2 regions of the Thioclava sp. GXIMD4216 genome follow, and region 1 is predicted to be linked to the other one. Evidence: riboswitches for the same ligand, from Rfam matches in the RefSeq annotation. Region 1 holds a riboswitch; the other holds the start of a gene.

Region 1 (7,271 bases):
CTTTCGGACAGCCTCGCATGAGCGTGTCATGGTCCATCGCGCGGCGCGAATTGCGCAGCGGGTTGCGCGGCTTTCGGGTGTTCTTCCTGTGCCTGATGCTGGGGGTGGCGGCGATTGCCTCGGTGGGGCTGGTGCGCCATGCCATCCAGCAGGCTTTACAGGAACAGGGCGCGGTGCTTCTGGGCGGCGATGCCCAGCTGGAATTCACCTATCGCCGCGCCACAGCGGACGAACGCGCATGGATTGACGCGCGGGCGGCGCGGGTCTCCGAGGTCATCGATTTCCGCTCCATGCTGCGTCACGGCGAAGGCGAGACCCTGCAGACCGCGCTTGTTCAGGTGAAGGGCGTCGATACTGCCTATCCGCTTTATGGTGCGGTAGAGACCGCCCCACAGATGCCGCTGGCAGATCTGATGACCCCTGTCGATGGCGTCTATGGTGCGCTGGTCGACCCCGTTCTGGCGGATCGCATGGGGCTGAAAGCGGGCGATCCCGTCGAGATTGGCGGCGTCACGTTCCGCATGCTGGCGCGGCTTGCCCGTGCGCCCGACGAAACAGGGGCGGGCATCACGCTTGGCCCGCCGGTGATCGTGGCCACCAAGGCGCTGGAGGGCTCGCGCCTGCTGGACCCCGGCGCGTTATATGAAAGCGAATACCGTCTGGCCCTGCCTGCGGGCACCGACCTCGAGACCCTCAAAACCGAGGCGCAGACCCGTTTCAAAGAGGCCGGTCTGCGCTGGAGCGACCGCAGGCGGGCCTCTCCGGCGGCGGACCGTTTTGTGACGCGGCTGGGGAGTTTCCTCGTTCTGGTGGGGCTTGCGGGGCTGACGGTGGGCGGCGTGGGGATTTCGTCCTCGGTGGCAAGCTGGCTGGACCGAAAGGCCGCGACCGTGGCGACCCTGCGGGCCATCGGGGCCTCGGGGCGCACCATCCGCTGGGTGTTTTACTGGCAACTGATCGTGCTCGGCGTGGCAGGAATTGCGGCGGGGCTGGGGCTGGCTTGCCTTCTGGTGCTGGGCTCTGGCGGGCTGATCGGGCGGGTCATGCCGATCCCCGTGGATCTGCGCCTGAGCGCAGGCCCGATGGCCGAGGCCGCGATGTATGGCGCGCTGGTCACGGCGATCTTCTCGCTCTGGCCGCTTGCGCGCCTGTCACAGACGCGGGTGGCGCGGCTTTACCGCGCACGGGCGCGGGGGCTGCCGCCCTTAGGGATGCTGGCGCTGATCGCGCTTCTGGCGGCGGTGCTGGTGGGGGCGTCGATGGCGCTGTCGGGCCTGCCGTGGCTGACGCTCGGGGCCTTGGGCGGGGTGGCAGGGGCGCTGGCTTTGCTGGCGCTGACGGGCTGGCTGACGAAACGTCTGGCGGCCCGCGTGCAGCGGATCGTGCGGGGTGCGCCTGCGCTGCGGGTGGCGCTGGCGGGAATTTCCGGCCCTAACTCCGAGGCGCTGCCGGTGGTGCTGTCGCTGGGTCTGGGGCTTTCGGTCCTGTCGGCCATCGGGCAGGTGGATGCGGGGCTGCGCAATGCGATTGCGACCGACCTGCCAAAACAGGCACCGGCCTTTTTCCTGCTGGACATCCAACCCGACCAGCTTGCGCCTTTCACCGCGCAGATGCAGGCCGATCCGCAGGTCGAGCGCGTCGAGACCACGCCCATGCTGCGCGGTGTGATCACCCGGATCAACGGCAAACCTGCCCGCGAGGGCCGCCCCGACCACTGGGTCTTGCGCGGTGACCGTGGCGTGACCTATGCCGCCACCCCGCGCGAGAAAATCGTGGCCGGCCAGTTCTGGGCCCCCGATGATCAAGGCCCGCCGCAGATCAGCTTTGCCGCAAAGGAGGCGCAGGAGCTTGGGCTGAAGCTGGGCGACAGGCTGACCGTCAATATCCTTGGCCGCGACATCACCGCGCCGATAACCTCGCTGCGCGATGTCGATTTCTCGACGGCGGGGATCGGCTTTGTGATCACCTTCAACCCTGCGGCTCTGGCGGGCGCGCCGCATACCCATCTGGCCACACTCTACGCCCCCGAAACCGCCGAACCTGAGATCCTGCGGCATCTGGCGCGGGCCTTCCCCAATGTCACCGCCGTGCCCGTGCGCGAAGCCATTGGCCGCCTGACCGAGGCGTTGCAGGCGATTGCCCGCGCCACCTCGCTTGCGGCCAGCGTGACGCTGGTGACGGGGGTGATCGTGCTGATCGGGGCCTCTGCGGCAGGCGAGGCCCGCCGCGCATGGGAGGCGGCGCTGTTGAAAACGCTAGGCGCCAGCCGTGGCCGTATTCTGCTGGCGTTCCTGCTGCGCGCGCTGATCCTTGGCGGTGTGGCGGGGCTGGTGGCTGTCGGGGCGGGGGCGCTGGCGGGCTGGGCGGTGCTTACGCAGGTGATGGAGCTGGGCTATCACATGGCGTGGACACCGGCGCTTGTCATCCTGTTTACCGGCATGGCGGCGGCGCTGCTGGCGGATCTGATGTTTGTGATCCGGCCCCTGCGGGTGCGGCCCGCGCGGATCTTGCGGCAGGCCGATTGAAAGACCTCTTGTATCGCTGCGCCGCGAGGTCTAGCTTGGCGCAAATCCGTTGGGGTGCCCCTATGAGGGGCTGAGAGGCGTCACGCCAACCCATCGAACCTGATCCGGCTTGTATCGGCGTAGGGAACGGAACCAAAGCGATGGGTGCAGCCTTTCTGCATCCCCTTTTTCCGCCCGTGCCGAGATGCCGGGAAATTGGAGGAAGGGATATGGTCGCGAAACTTCTCAGTATCGCAGGATCGGATTCGGGCGGTGGCGCGGGGCTTCAGGCCGATCTCAAGGCGGCTTCGGCGCTGGGGGTCTATGCCATGAGCGCCGTCACCGCCGTGACCGCGCAGAACACGCGCGGGGTGACGGATGTGGTGCTGATGTCGCCCTCTATGCTGCGCGCCCAGATCCGCGCCTGCCTGGACGATATCGGGGCCGATGCGATCAAGATCGGCATGCTGGGCTCGGCCGAGCTGGTGCGGGTGGTGGCCGAAGAGATCGCGGGATTTGCAGGGCCTGTGGTGCTGGACCCCGTGATGATTGCCAAATCCGGTGATGCGCTGCTGGCCAAAGAGGCCGTGGCGGCGCTGATATCCGACCTGCTGCCGCTGGCAAGCCTGCTGACCCCGAACCTGCCCGAGGCCGCCTGTCTTCTGGGTCTGCCCGAGGCGCAGGAGGCCGATGAGGCGCAGGCCCGCGCGCTGCGGGCGCTTGGCCCGAAGGCGGTGCTTCTGAAGGGCGGGCATGCGACGGGGCCTGTCTGCACCGATCTTCTTCTGGCCGAGCAGGTCTCTTATTTCACCGCGCCCCGCTGCGCCACGCGCCACACGCATGGCACAGGCTGTTCGCTGGCCTCGGCCGTGGCGGCGGGGCTGGCACTGGGGCAGCCGCTGCCGCAGGCGGTGGCGCGCGCGCATGGCTGGCTGCAGGGCGCGATCCGTGCCGCTCAGGGGTTGCAGATCGGGCAGGGCCACGGGCCGGTGCATCATTTCCACGAAATCTGGCCGATGGAGGCTCTGGCATGAGCATCGATTTCACCATTCTGGGCGCGGGCGTGGCCGGGCTGACCACCGCGCAGGAGCTGACCGCGCGCGGGGCACGGGTGCAGATCATCGACCCGCATGGCGCCCCCGGACCGCATGGCTGTAGCTGGTGGGCAGGGGGGATGCTGGCACCCCATTGCGAAAGCGAGATCAGCGACGAGATCGTGGTGCGCCACGGCCTGCGCGCGGCCGACTGGTGGGCCAAGGCAGGGGTGCCGGTGACCCATCGGGGCACTCTGGTGGTGACGCTGGCGCGCGACCGGCGCGAGCTGGACCGTTTTGCGCGCCGCACCGATGGCCATTGCTGGCTGGATGCGGCGGGCATTGCCGCGCTGGAACCCGATCTGGCCGACCGCCACGAACGGGGCCTGTTCTTCGGGACCGAGGCCCATATCGAACCGCGCGTGGCGCTGGCCGTCCTGCGCGAGGGGCTTGCGGACAAGGGCGTCGAGATCATGCCCGACGCGCCGCATCAGGGACGGCTTGTCGATTGTCGCGGGCTGGAGGCGCGCGACCACTTGCCCGCCCTGCGCGGGGTGCGCGGGGAAATGGTGGTGCTGCGCTGCCCGCAGATCGGGCTGTCGCGCCCCGTGCGGCTGCTGCATCCGCGCTATCCGCTGTATATCGTGCCACGGGGCAACGGGATCTTCATGCTGGGGGCGTCACAGCTGGAAGGCGACAGCCGCGGACCATCGACCCTGCGCTCGACGGTCGAGCTGCTCAATGCCGCCTTCGCGCTGCATCCGGCCTTTGCCGAGGCCGAGGTGCTGGAGCTTGGGGCCAATGCCCGCCCCGGATTTGCCGATAACATTCCGCGCGTGGTGGTCGGCGCGGACCGCGTTTTTGTCAACGGGCTGTTCCGTCATGGCTATCTGATGTCACCCGCGCTGGCGATGACCGCCGCCGATTATCTGCTGGACGGGCAAAACTCGGAACTTTTGCTGTCTGAACCCCTGCTACAGGAGGCCCCATGCGCCTGATCGTCAACGGAATCCCCGCCGAGGCCGAGGCCACGACACTGGCCGAGGCGCTGGTTGTTCTGGGCTATGGCGAGGCCCGTGTGGCCACCGCCGTCAACGAGGTCTTCGTGGCCTCGGCCGCCCGCACGGGCCATGCCCTGCGCGACGGCGACCGTCTGGAAATTCTTGCACCCCGTCAGGGAGGGTAACATGCCGGTTTTCTATGGAACCGAGGTGGCATCGCGGTTGATGCTGGGCACCTCGCACTATCCCAGCCCCCGCGATCTGGCGCAGGCTTTTGCGGCCTCGGGCGCGGGGATTGCCACCGTGTCTCTGCGCCGCGAGACTGCCGGATCGGGCACGGGCGCGGGCTTCTGGGAGCTGATCCGCGGGCTGGATGTGCCCGTGCTGCCCAATACCGCCGGATGCCATTCGGTCAAAGAGGCGGTGACCACCGCCCATATGGCGCGCGAGGTGTTCGATACGGACTGGATCAAGCTGGAGGTGATCGGCCATCCCGACACGCTGCAACCCGATCCGTTCGGCCTGTTGGAGGCCACCCGCATTCTGGCCCAAGACGGGTTCAAGGTGTTTCCCTATACCACCGAGGATGGCGTCTTGGGCGGCAGGCTCTTGGAGGCAGGGGCCGAGGTGCTGATGCCGTGGGGCGCGCCGATCGGCACGGGGCTGGGGTTGAACAATCCCTACGGGCTGCGAAGCCTGCGGGCGCAATTCCCCGAGGTGCCGATGGTGATCGATGCGGGTCTGGGCCTGCCCAGCCATGCCGCCGCCGCGATGGAGATGGGCTTTGACGCGGTGCTTCTGAACACGGCGGTGGCTAAAGCCGGAGACCCCGTGAAAATGGCCGAAGGGTTTGCGCGCGCCCTGGAGGCAGGGCGGCTGGCCTATGAGGCGGACCCGATGGAGCCACGCGATATGGCCCAGCCCTCGACGCCGGTGATCGGCATGGCGGTGCTGGCATGATCCCGCGTTTCTATCCCATCTTCGATCACCCCGACTGGCTGCGTCGCGCGCTGCCCTTGGGGGTGGAATTCGTCCAGTTGCGGATCAAGGACCAGCCGCAGGACCGTTTGCGCGCTCTGCTGGCCGAGGGGCGTGACCTGTGCCGCGCGCATGGGGCGCAGATGGTGGTGAATGACCATTGGGAGCTGGCCATCGAGCTGGGCTGCAACTGGCTGCATCTGGGGCAGGAAGACCTTGAGACCGCCGATCTGGCGGCGATCCGCGCGGCGGGGCTGAAGCTGGGCCTTTCCACCCATGACGAGGACGAGCTGGCGCGCGCTCTGGCGGCGCGTCCCGATTATGTCGCGTTGGGGCCGGTCTGGCCGACGATCCTGAAAAAGATGAAATGGCATCAGCAGGGGGTCGAGACACTGACCCGATGGAAGCAGCTGTGCCAAGGGGTGCCCTTGGTGGCCATTGGCGGGCTGTCGGTGGAACGCGCGCCTCTGGCCTTTGCAGCAGGGGCGGATTGCGTGTCGGTGGTGACCGATATCACCCTCAATGCCGACCCGGAGGCACGGCTGCGGCAGTGGCTGGAGGTCACCCGATGACCCGCTATGCCCGCCAGATCGCCGTGCCGGGCTTCGGAGAGGCGGCACAGGCGCGGCTGCAGGAGGCGCGGGTGCTGGTGGTGGGGGCTGGCGGGCTGGGGGCGCCGGTGCTGCACTATCTGGTGGGCGCGGGGGTGGGCTATATCCGCCTGCTGGATGCCGATCATGTCAGCCGCTCCAACCTGCACCGGCAGACTCTGTTTCGCGAAAGCGATATCGGCCGGTCCAAGGTGCTGGCCGCGGCGGCCCATATGGCGGATCTCAACCCCGACGTGGTGCTGGACCCTGTGCCGCAGGCGTTGAGCCCTGCCAATGTCGCGCATCATATGGCAGGCTGCGATCTGGTGCTGGATTGTGCCGATAGTTTCGCGGCCAGCTATATCCTGTCGGACCAGTGTCTTGAAAACCGTGTGCCGCTGATCTCGGCGTCTGTCGTGGGGACCGAGGGCTATGTCGGCGGGTTCTGTGCCAATGCGCCCTCGCTGCGTGCGGTCTTTCCCGATCTGCCACAGCGGTTGGGCAGCTGTGCTGCGGATGGGGTACTGGGGCCGATTGTGGGGGTGATCGGCGCGTTACAGGCCCAGATGGCGCTGGCGGTGCTGACCGGTTTCGGTGAAAGCCCTCTGGGGCGGGTCAGCAGCTTTGATGCGGTTTCGTGGCGCTTTGGCGGTTTTGTGTTCCACACCGCGCCCGAACCCGAATACGCGCCGCGCTTCATTGCTCCCGAAGCGATGTCGGCGGAGGATCTGATCATCGATCTGCGCGCCGAGGAGGAAGGTCCGCTGGCGCATCCGCAGGCGCATCGGCTGGGCGTGGAAGACCTTCGGACGATGGCGCTGTTCGGGCCGCGCAAGCGGTTGGTTCTGGCCTGCCGGTCGGGGCAGCGGTCCTGGGCTGCGGCAGACGCGATCCGTGGCGAATGGCAGGGCGAGATCGTGCTGGTGGCGATGGGCGCGCACCCTGTTGAACGGGCCTGAGTTGCAAAGCGGATGACTTCGTGCCGGATGACGCTATCTGGATGAGCTGCAAAGAACAGACGGAGCCCTTTATGTCGCGTGGACCCTCAGGCAAGACCTCTTCAAACGCTCTTGTTTCCGGCTCTATTCCCTGGGCGCTGGCTATGTTTGCCCTGCCGACGCTGGGCTCTTCGGTGCTGCAATCGGCAGGCGGGTCGATCGACTC
Region 2 (7,271 bases), on a different replicon from region 1:
CCAGACGGTCGATCACCGGCTTTGCCGCCACAACCCAGCCCACGCGCAGACCGGGCGCCAGCGTTTTCGAGAAAGACCCGCAATAGATGGTGCGGGTGTTCTCGATACCGCCCTTGCGTTCGATGTCCAGCGCAAGGATCGGCGGGATCGCCTCGCCATCGAAACGCAGGTTCTGATAGGCGCCATCCTCGATGATCGCGCAATCCAGCGCCTCGGCCTGATCCAGCAGACGCTCGCGCCCGTCACGGGGCAGGGTCTCGCCCGTCGGGTTGGCAAAATCTGCCGAGAGATAGGCAAATTTTACCGCGCCGCCGGCGGCCTTGGCCTCCGTCTTCAGGGTCTCGGGGTCGATATTCGACATCGGATCCAGCGGAATATAACGCGGCTCATAGGCGTTGAACGCTCCCAAAGCGCCCAGATAGGTCGGGCGCATCACGGCGGCGGTATCGTTTTCGGTCAGGAACAGCTTGCCCAGATAATCCAGCGCCTGCTGCGAACCGGAGGTGATCATGATATTGTCAACGGCACAGGGCACGCCGATCTTTTCCATCTCGCCCACAAGCCATTCGCGCAGCGGGCGATAGCCTTCGGAGACCGAATATTGCAACGCCGCATGGCCGTTATTATCGGCCATCGTGGCGGCAAAAGCGTCGGAATAGGCCGCGCTGGGGAAGAGATCGGGGTCGGGAATACCGCCCGCGAAAGAGATGATATCGGGCTGGTCGAGAAGTTTCAGCAGCTCACGGATCTCCGAGGCTTTCATCCGGCCCGCGCGGCGTGCGAGCACTTTCGTCCAGTCCATTTTTCGTCTCCTGCGTCTCGTCTGGCGGATCACGCCCTTGCGTGGCCGCGTGAAATAGAATGCCCAAAGGGCCTGAACGCAGCGTTAGCGCCTAACGGAAGCCTTCGCAAGGCGGGCAGCCGTGATCTGGCGCACAGAAAACCTGCGCCTCAGTCATAAAAACGAGAGCAATATTTCGAATGCGGCACTGTGGGCGCACAAAAATTTCTGCGCCCACAGTTTTAGGCGTTAGCCTTCGGTCGGTTCGGGGATGTAAAGCGCCCCGCCCTCGCGGAATTTCTCGGCCATCTTGCCCATGCCCTCCTGCCGCTGGGCCTCGGCGCGGATGTCATGGCTGATCTTCATGGAGCAGAATTTCGGCCCGCACATCGAACAGAAATGCGCCACCTTATGCGCCTGCGCGGGCATGGTCTCGTCATGCATCTCGCGCGCGGTATCGGGGTCGAGCCCGATGTTGAACTGATCTTCCCAGCGGAATTCAAACCGCGCACGGCTGATCGCGTCATCGCGCCGCTGCGCCCCCGGATGGCCCTTGGCAAGATCGGCGGCATGGGCGGCCAGCTTATAGGTGATCACCCCCGTCTTCACATCGTCGCGGTCGGGCAGGCCGAGGTGTTCCTTGGGCGTCACATAGCACAGCATCGCCGTACCGAACCAACCGATCATCGCAGCCCCAATGGCCGAGGTGATATGGTCATAACCCGGCGCGATATCGGTGGTCAGCGGTCCAAGCGTGTAGAAGGGCGCCTCATGGCAGTGCTTGAGCTGCTCGTCCATATTGGCCTTGATCTTGTGCATGGCCACATGGCCCGGCCCTTCGATCATCACCTGACAGTCCTTCGCCCATGCGATCTTGGTCAGCTCGCCCAAGGTGCGCAGTTCGGCAAATTGCGCCTCGTCATTGGCATCGGCAATCGAGCCCGGACGCAGGCCGTCCCCCAGCGAGAAGCTGACATCATAGCGGCGGCAGATATCGCAGATCTCGTCGAAATGCTCGTAAAGGAAGCTTTCGCGGTGATGATGCAGGCACCATTTCGCCATGATCGAGCCGCCGCGCGAAACGATGCCGGTGACGCGTTTGGCGGTCATCGGGATCATATGCAGGCGCACGCCCGCATGGATGGTGAAGTAATCGACCCCCTGCTCTGCCTGCTCGATCAGCGTGTCGCGGAAGATCTCCCATGTGAGGTCCTCGGCCACGCCGCCCACCTTTTCCAGCGCCTGATACAAAGGCACCGTGCCGATCGGGACCGGCGCGTTGCGGATGATCCAGTCGCGGATATTGTGGATATTGCGGCCCGTCGAGAGGTCCATCACCGTGTCCCCGCCCCAGCGGATCGCCCAGACCATTTTCTCGACTTCCTCTTCCATCGAAGAGGTCACCGCCGAATTGCCGATATTGGCGTTGATCTTCACTTTGAAGTTGCGGCCGATGATCATCGGCTCAAGCTCGCGGTGGTTGATATTGGCGGGGATGATCGCGCGGCCTTCCGCGATTTCCTGGCGCACGAATTCCGGCGTCACCAGATCGGGGAGGTTTGCACCCATCGGGTCACCATCGCGGGTATAGGCGGCCATACGGCCCTCATTCTCGCGGATGGCCACGAATTCCATCTCGGGGGTGATCACCCCTGCCCGGGCATAGGCGAGCTGCGTCACGGCGCGGTCCCCAATCGCGCGCAGCGGCGGACGCTGCACGGGGAACGGCGCCACGAGGCGGTCGCCCTTGGCAAAGCCGTTATCGGCATCGGTGATGGCGCGGCCCTCATATTCCTCGATCTCGCCGCGCGCCTGCAGCCAGCCGCCACGGGTCTCGGGCAGGCCCTTGGTAATGTCGATCTCGGCCAGCGGGTCGGTATAGGGGCCCGAGCTGTCATAGACGCACAGCGCCTCCTCGTTCGAGATCTCGATCTCGCGCATGGGCACGCGCAGTGCGTGGATCTGGCCTTCCTTATGCACCTTGCGCGAGCCGATCAGCGCGCCGGTGGTAATCGTCGGGACGATATCTTTCATGTCGGTCTCCTCTTTCGAAAAGACCCAACCAAAAACTGCGAGGGAATAGGCCACTGCGGGCCGCAAGGGCCAAAGCGGCCCGAAAGGACCGCCCATAGGATATGGAATGCGGAATTGCCCTTCGGTCTTCCTACGCCAGCATCAACTGGGTCAGGTTCAAAGGGTCGCGTCACCGGAATTGCTTCCAATCAGCCTCTCAGTCCCTTAGGCGGGACTCCCCTGACAGGGCCGGAGATTTGCCGAAATAAGATGCGCCGTCAATGGCTATTCACAGATTGGCGCTGTGCAAGGCTGGCCAAAACCGCTCAGGCAGCGCCCGCCGCCGCAACGAAGTCTTTGATAAGAGACGCCTCTTTCACTCCAGGCGCGGACTCGACACCCGAAGACACATCCAGCTGATTGGCCCCTGTGCGCGCAATCGCCAAGGCGACATTCTCGGGGGTCAGCCCGCCCGCCAGCATCCACGGCTTGGACCATTTGCGTCCTGCAATCAGCGTCCAGTCGAACGACAGCCCGTTACCGCCGGGCAAAGCGGCCCCTTTCGGGGCTTTGGCATCCACAAGGATCTGGTCGGCCACGGCCTCATAGGCGGGGATCGCCTCTAGGTCCGAAGGCTCGGCCACGCCCAGAGCCTTCATCACCGGCAGACCATAGCGGGCACGTATCTCAGCCACACGCTCGGGCGTTTCCTTGCCGTGAAGCTGGAGCATATCAAGGGGAACTTGCGCCGTGATGGCATCAAGCTCGGCATCTGTTGCATTGACCACCAGCGCGACCTTGGCCACGCCCAGCGGCACCATCAGCGCCAGCTCGCGCGCCTGAGCAATCGTCACATTGCGCGGCGACTTCGGGAAGAAGACAAAACCAGCATAGGCCGCACCACTCCGGGATACGGCCTCGACATGGGCGGGCTTGCTAAGACCGCAGATTTTGACGCGGGGTGCCATAGAGGATCAGCGGGCCGAGGGCGCGCGCTCCAGAACCGCCAGAACATCATCCTGCGGGCCTTCATGGCGCTGCTTGAGATGCCCCAGCTCACGCTCCAGCGCCTTGGCCTTACGGGCCTCTTGTGCGCCGCGCGAGCGGATGCGGTATTCCCGCGCCCATTCCCACACGAAGCCGATCAAGAGCCCCAGCAGAACGCCCGTCATGATCGCCACAAACAACGGCACCTGTACCGACCAGCCAAATCCCAGCACCCCTGCCGTTTCTTCCGGCAGCAGACGCAGCGTGACGATCTGCGTGTTCGACAGAGCGATGACGATAAGAACGACCGCAAGGATCGCAAGGATGGCGTAACGCAGGGCGCGGATCATGTTTATTCTTCCTCCACCCCGTTCAGACGGTCGCGCAGCAGCTTGCCGGTCTTGAAGAAGGGGACATGTTTCTCGTTGACATCAACGGAATCGCCAGTGCGCGGGTTCCGTCCCGTGCGTGCATCCCGTTTCTTGACGGAAAAGGCACCGAAACCGCGCAGCTCGACCCGGTCTCCACGGGCCATCGCTTCGATGATCTCCTCGAAAATCGTATTCACGATCCTCTCGACATCGCGTTGGAAGAGATGCGGATTATCTTCGGCAATTTTTGCGATCAGCTCGGACCGGATCATGTAAGAATTCCCCCTGCGAGAATTGGCGGTGCTGTTCTGACTATAGGCAGAATTTTCGGCATGACAAACAGCAAAGCACTGTAATAACTACCTGATTAGCGATCAAGCGGCCTTGCGCGCGAAAATTTACCTGTCTTCCCTTCCCCAAATGCCTTTTCCTTGGGCAAAATCTGCACATGTGAAGCTTTTATAAATAAAAACCCCGCCCGGTACAACCGGACGGGGTAAAGATCTGAAACCAGATCCGGAGAGCAGGATTACTCCTCGCCCTTCAGAGCTGCGCCGAGGATATCGCCCAGCGATGCGCCCGAATCGGACGAACCGTACTGTTCCACGGCTTCTTTCTCTTCTGCGATCTCGCGCGCTTTGATCGAGACGCCCAGACGACGGGTTTTCGAGTCGACATTGGTCACGCGCACATCGACGTGATCGCCAACTTGGAAACGCTCGGGGCGCTGGTCAGCGCGGTCACGTGCGAGGTCCGAACGACGGATGAAGGATTTCATGCCGTTATATTCGACTTCGATGCCGCCATCTTCGATCGCGGTCACGTTCACGGTGATCACCGAACCACGCTTCACGCCGTCAACTGCGTCGGAGAAGGTGTCTGCGTCCAGAGCTTTGATCGAGAGCGAGATACGCTCTTTCTCGATGTCCACTTCGGTGACAACGGCCGAAACCATATCGCCTTTGCGGTAGTTCTGGATCGCGTCTTCGCCGCGCTGTTCCCACGACAGGTCAGACAGGTGAACCATGCCGTCGATGTCGTTGTCGAGGCCGATGAACAGACCGAATTCGGTGATGTTCTTGACTTCGCCTTCGATCTGGGTGCCGACCGGATGGGTCTCTGCGAAGACTTCCCACGGGTTACGCATGGTTTGCTTGAGGCCAAGCGAAACGCGGCGCTTCTGGGTGTCGATTTCCAGAACCATGACGTCGACTTCCTGGCTCGTCGAAACGATTTTGCCGGGGTGGACGTTTTTCTTGGTCCAGGACATTTCGGACACGTGAACCAGACCTTCGACGCCTGCTTCCAGCTCGACGAATGCACCGTAATCGGTGATGTTGGTCACGCGGCCCGAGTGCACCGAACCCAGCGGGAACTTCGCTTCGACCGAATCCCACGGATCCGCTTGCAGCTGCTTCATGCCCAGCGAGATGCGGTGGGTGTCTTTGTTGATCTTGACAACCTGGACCTTCACGGTCTCGCCGATCGTCAGGATCTCGGACGGGTGGTTCACACGGCGCCATGCCATGTCGGTGACGTGCAGCAGGCCGTCAACGCCGCCCAGATCAACGAAGGCACCGTATTCGGTGATGTTCTTGACCACGCCTTCGACAACCTGACCTTCGGTGAGGTTCGCGATGACTTCGGCACGCTGTTCAGCACGCGACTCTTCGAGGATCGCACGACGCGACACAACGATGTTGCCACGGCGACGGTCCATTTTCAGGATTTGGAAGGGCTGCTTCAGACCCATCAGCGGGCCGGCATCGCGCACGGGGCGCACATCGACCTGAGAGCCCGGAAGGAACGCAACTGCGCCGCCCAGATCCACGGTGAAACCGCCTTTGACGCGACCGAAGATAGCGCCTTCGACGCGCTCTTCTTTTGCGTAGGCTGCTTCGAGACGGTCCCAAGCTGCTTCGCGGCGAGCCTTGTCGCGCGAGATAACAGCTTCACCACGTGCGTTTTCAACGCGATCGAGGAAGACTTCGACTTCGTCGCCGACTTCGATCTGCGGAGCTTCGCCCGGGTTTGCGAATTCTTTAAGATCAACGCGGCCTTCCATTTTGTAGCCGACGTCGATGATGGCTTGGCCCGCTTCGATTGCGATGACCTTACCTTTAACAACCGAACCTTCGTTCGGGGTGTCGATTTCGAGGCTTTCGTTAAGAAGCGCTTCGAATTCGTCCATGGATGCGTTATGCGACATGCGTTTAGAGTTTCCTTTACAGATTTATTCAGGCCTGATGGTTGGCTCCACCGGTCTTGTCGTTGGATAGTCAAAAAGGGGCGCGACAGACTCGCCCCCCAGTTCGGACGCGCCCATATAAGCGCATTTTCCTTTTCAGGCAAGCCTGAATACGGCCCGCAGCCCTGTCCGCCCTAGCCTTTCAGCGCGGTTTCGATATCACGGCGCATCGCCTCGGACATCGGCGCATCGGAGGCGCGATAGGTGCGCAGCACCTCGCCACCGCGTCCCAGCAGCACTTTATTGAAATTCCAGTCCGGTTCGAAGTGATACCGGTCGCGCAGCCAGGCATAGAAAGGATGCGCCTTGGTGCCGGTGATCGCGGTAATCTGCGCCATCGGCATATCCTCGATCCCGAAGGCCATCACGCAATAGCGGCGCACCTCCTCATTGGTCGGAAGCTCCTGACGGAAATCATCCGAGGGCACCGCCAGCACCGTGAAGCCCTGATCGGCATAGCGGTCCAGAAGCTCCTGCATCTCCTCGAACTGGCCCGCATAGCCGCAACGGGAGGCGGTATTCACCACCAGCACGACCTTGTCCGACCAATCCGCAAGGCGGAAATTCTGCCCTTCGATCCCCTGAAATGTCACATCAGGCATCGGACTGCGCGAACTGGCGGAAACGGCGGCACCCGTAGCACTGAGAGCGAAGCCGATCAGCATGAAAAGCCCGATAACGCCGTAAACAACTTTGCGCATAATCCGATCTCCTTCGTCATCTAACGCAAAATCTCACGCATGGTTCACCTCTATGTGAAAATTATTTCACTCGCAGATGCGTTTGTAACGCCTCAAATGTGATGCTCCGTCGCATTCGGCTGTTTCCCGCTTATCGGGCGCATGCGGGCGCGGGCGACGACCGGCCTTGA

The links. Region 1 has a riboswitch for thiamine pyrophosphate ahead of thiD (bifunctional hydroxymethylpyrimidine kinase/phosphomethylpyrimidine kinase). Riboswitches for the same ligand answer to the same signal wherever they lie in the genome.
Region 2: linked by a shared signal. The riboswitch ahead of thiC (phosphomethylpyrimidine synthase ThiC) and the one ahead of thiD (bifunctional hydroxymethylpyrimidine kinase/phosphomethylpyrimidine kinase) in region 1 are both predicted to bind thiamine pyrophosphate.

The regions. Positions count from the first base shown of each region.
Region 1 is NZ_CP149926.1:120,497-127,767, reverse strand. Features, by position in the region: gene WDB88_RS00640 (ABC transporter ATP-binding protein) at 1-21, shown strand, start outside; gene WDB88_RS00635 (FtsX-like permease family protein) at 18-2,525, shown strand; TPP riboswitch at 2,566-2,668, shown strand; gene thiD (bifunctional hydroxymethylpyrimidine kinase/phosphomethylpyrimidine kinase) at 2,735-3,538, shown strand; gene WDB88_RS00625 (FAD-dependent oxidoreductase) at 3,535-4,536, shown strand; gene thiS (sulfur carrier protein ThiS) at 4,527-4,724, shown strand; gene WDB88_RS00615 (thiazole synthase) at 4,726-5,499, shown strand; gene WDB88_RS00610 (thiamine phosphate synthase) at 5,496-6,089, shown strand; gene WDB88_RS00605 (HesA/MoeB/ThiF family protein) at 6,086-7,066, shown strand; gene WDB88_RS00600 (MATE family efflux transporter) at 7,210-7,271, shown strand, end outside.
Region 2 is NZ_CP149928.1:285,739-293,009, reverse strand. Features, by position in the region: gene WDB88_RS16715 (PLP-dependent aminotransferase family protein) at 1-802, opposite strand, end outside; gene thiC (phosphomethylpyrimidine synthase ThiC) at 1,031-2,815, opposite strand; TPP riboswitch at 2,926-3,046, opposite strand; gene WDB88_RS16705 (phosphoribosylanthranilate isomerase) at 3,121-3,762, opposite strand; gene WDB88_RS16700 (LapA family protein) at 3,769-4,131, opposite strand; gene ihfB (integration host factor subunit beta) at 4,134-4,424, opposite strand; gene rpsA (30S ribosomal protein S1) at 4,682-6,361, opposite strand; gene WDB88_RS16685 (glutathione peroxidase) at 6,535-7,101, opposite strand.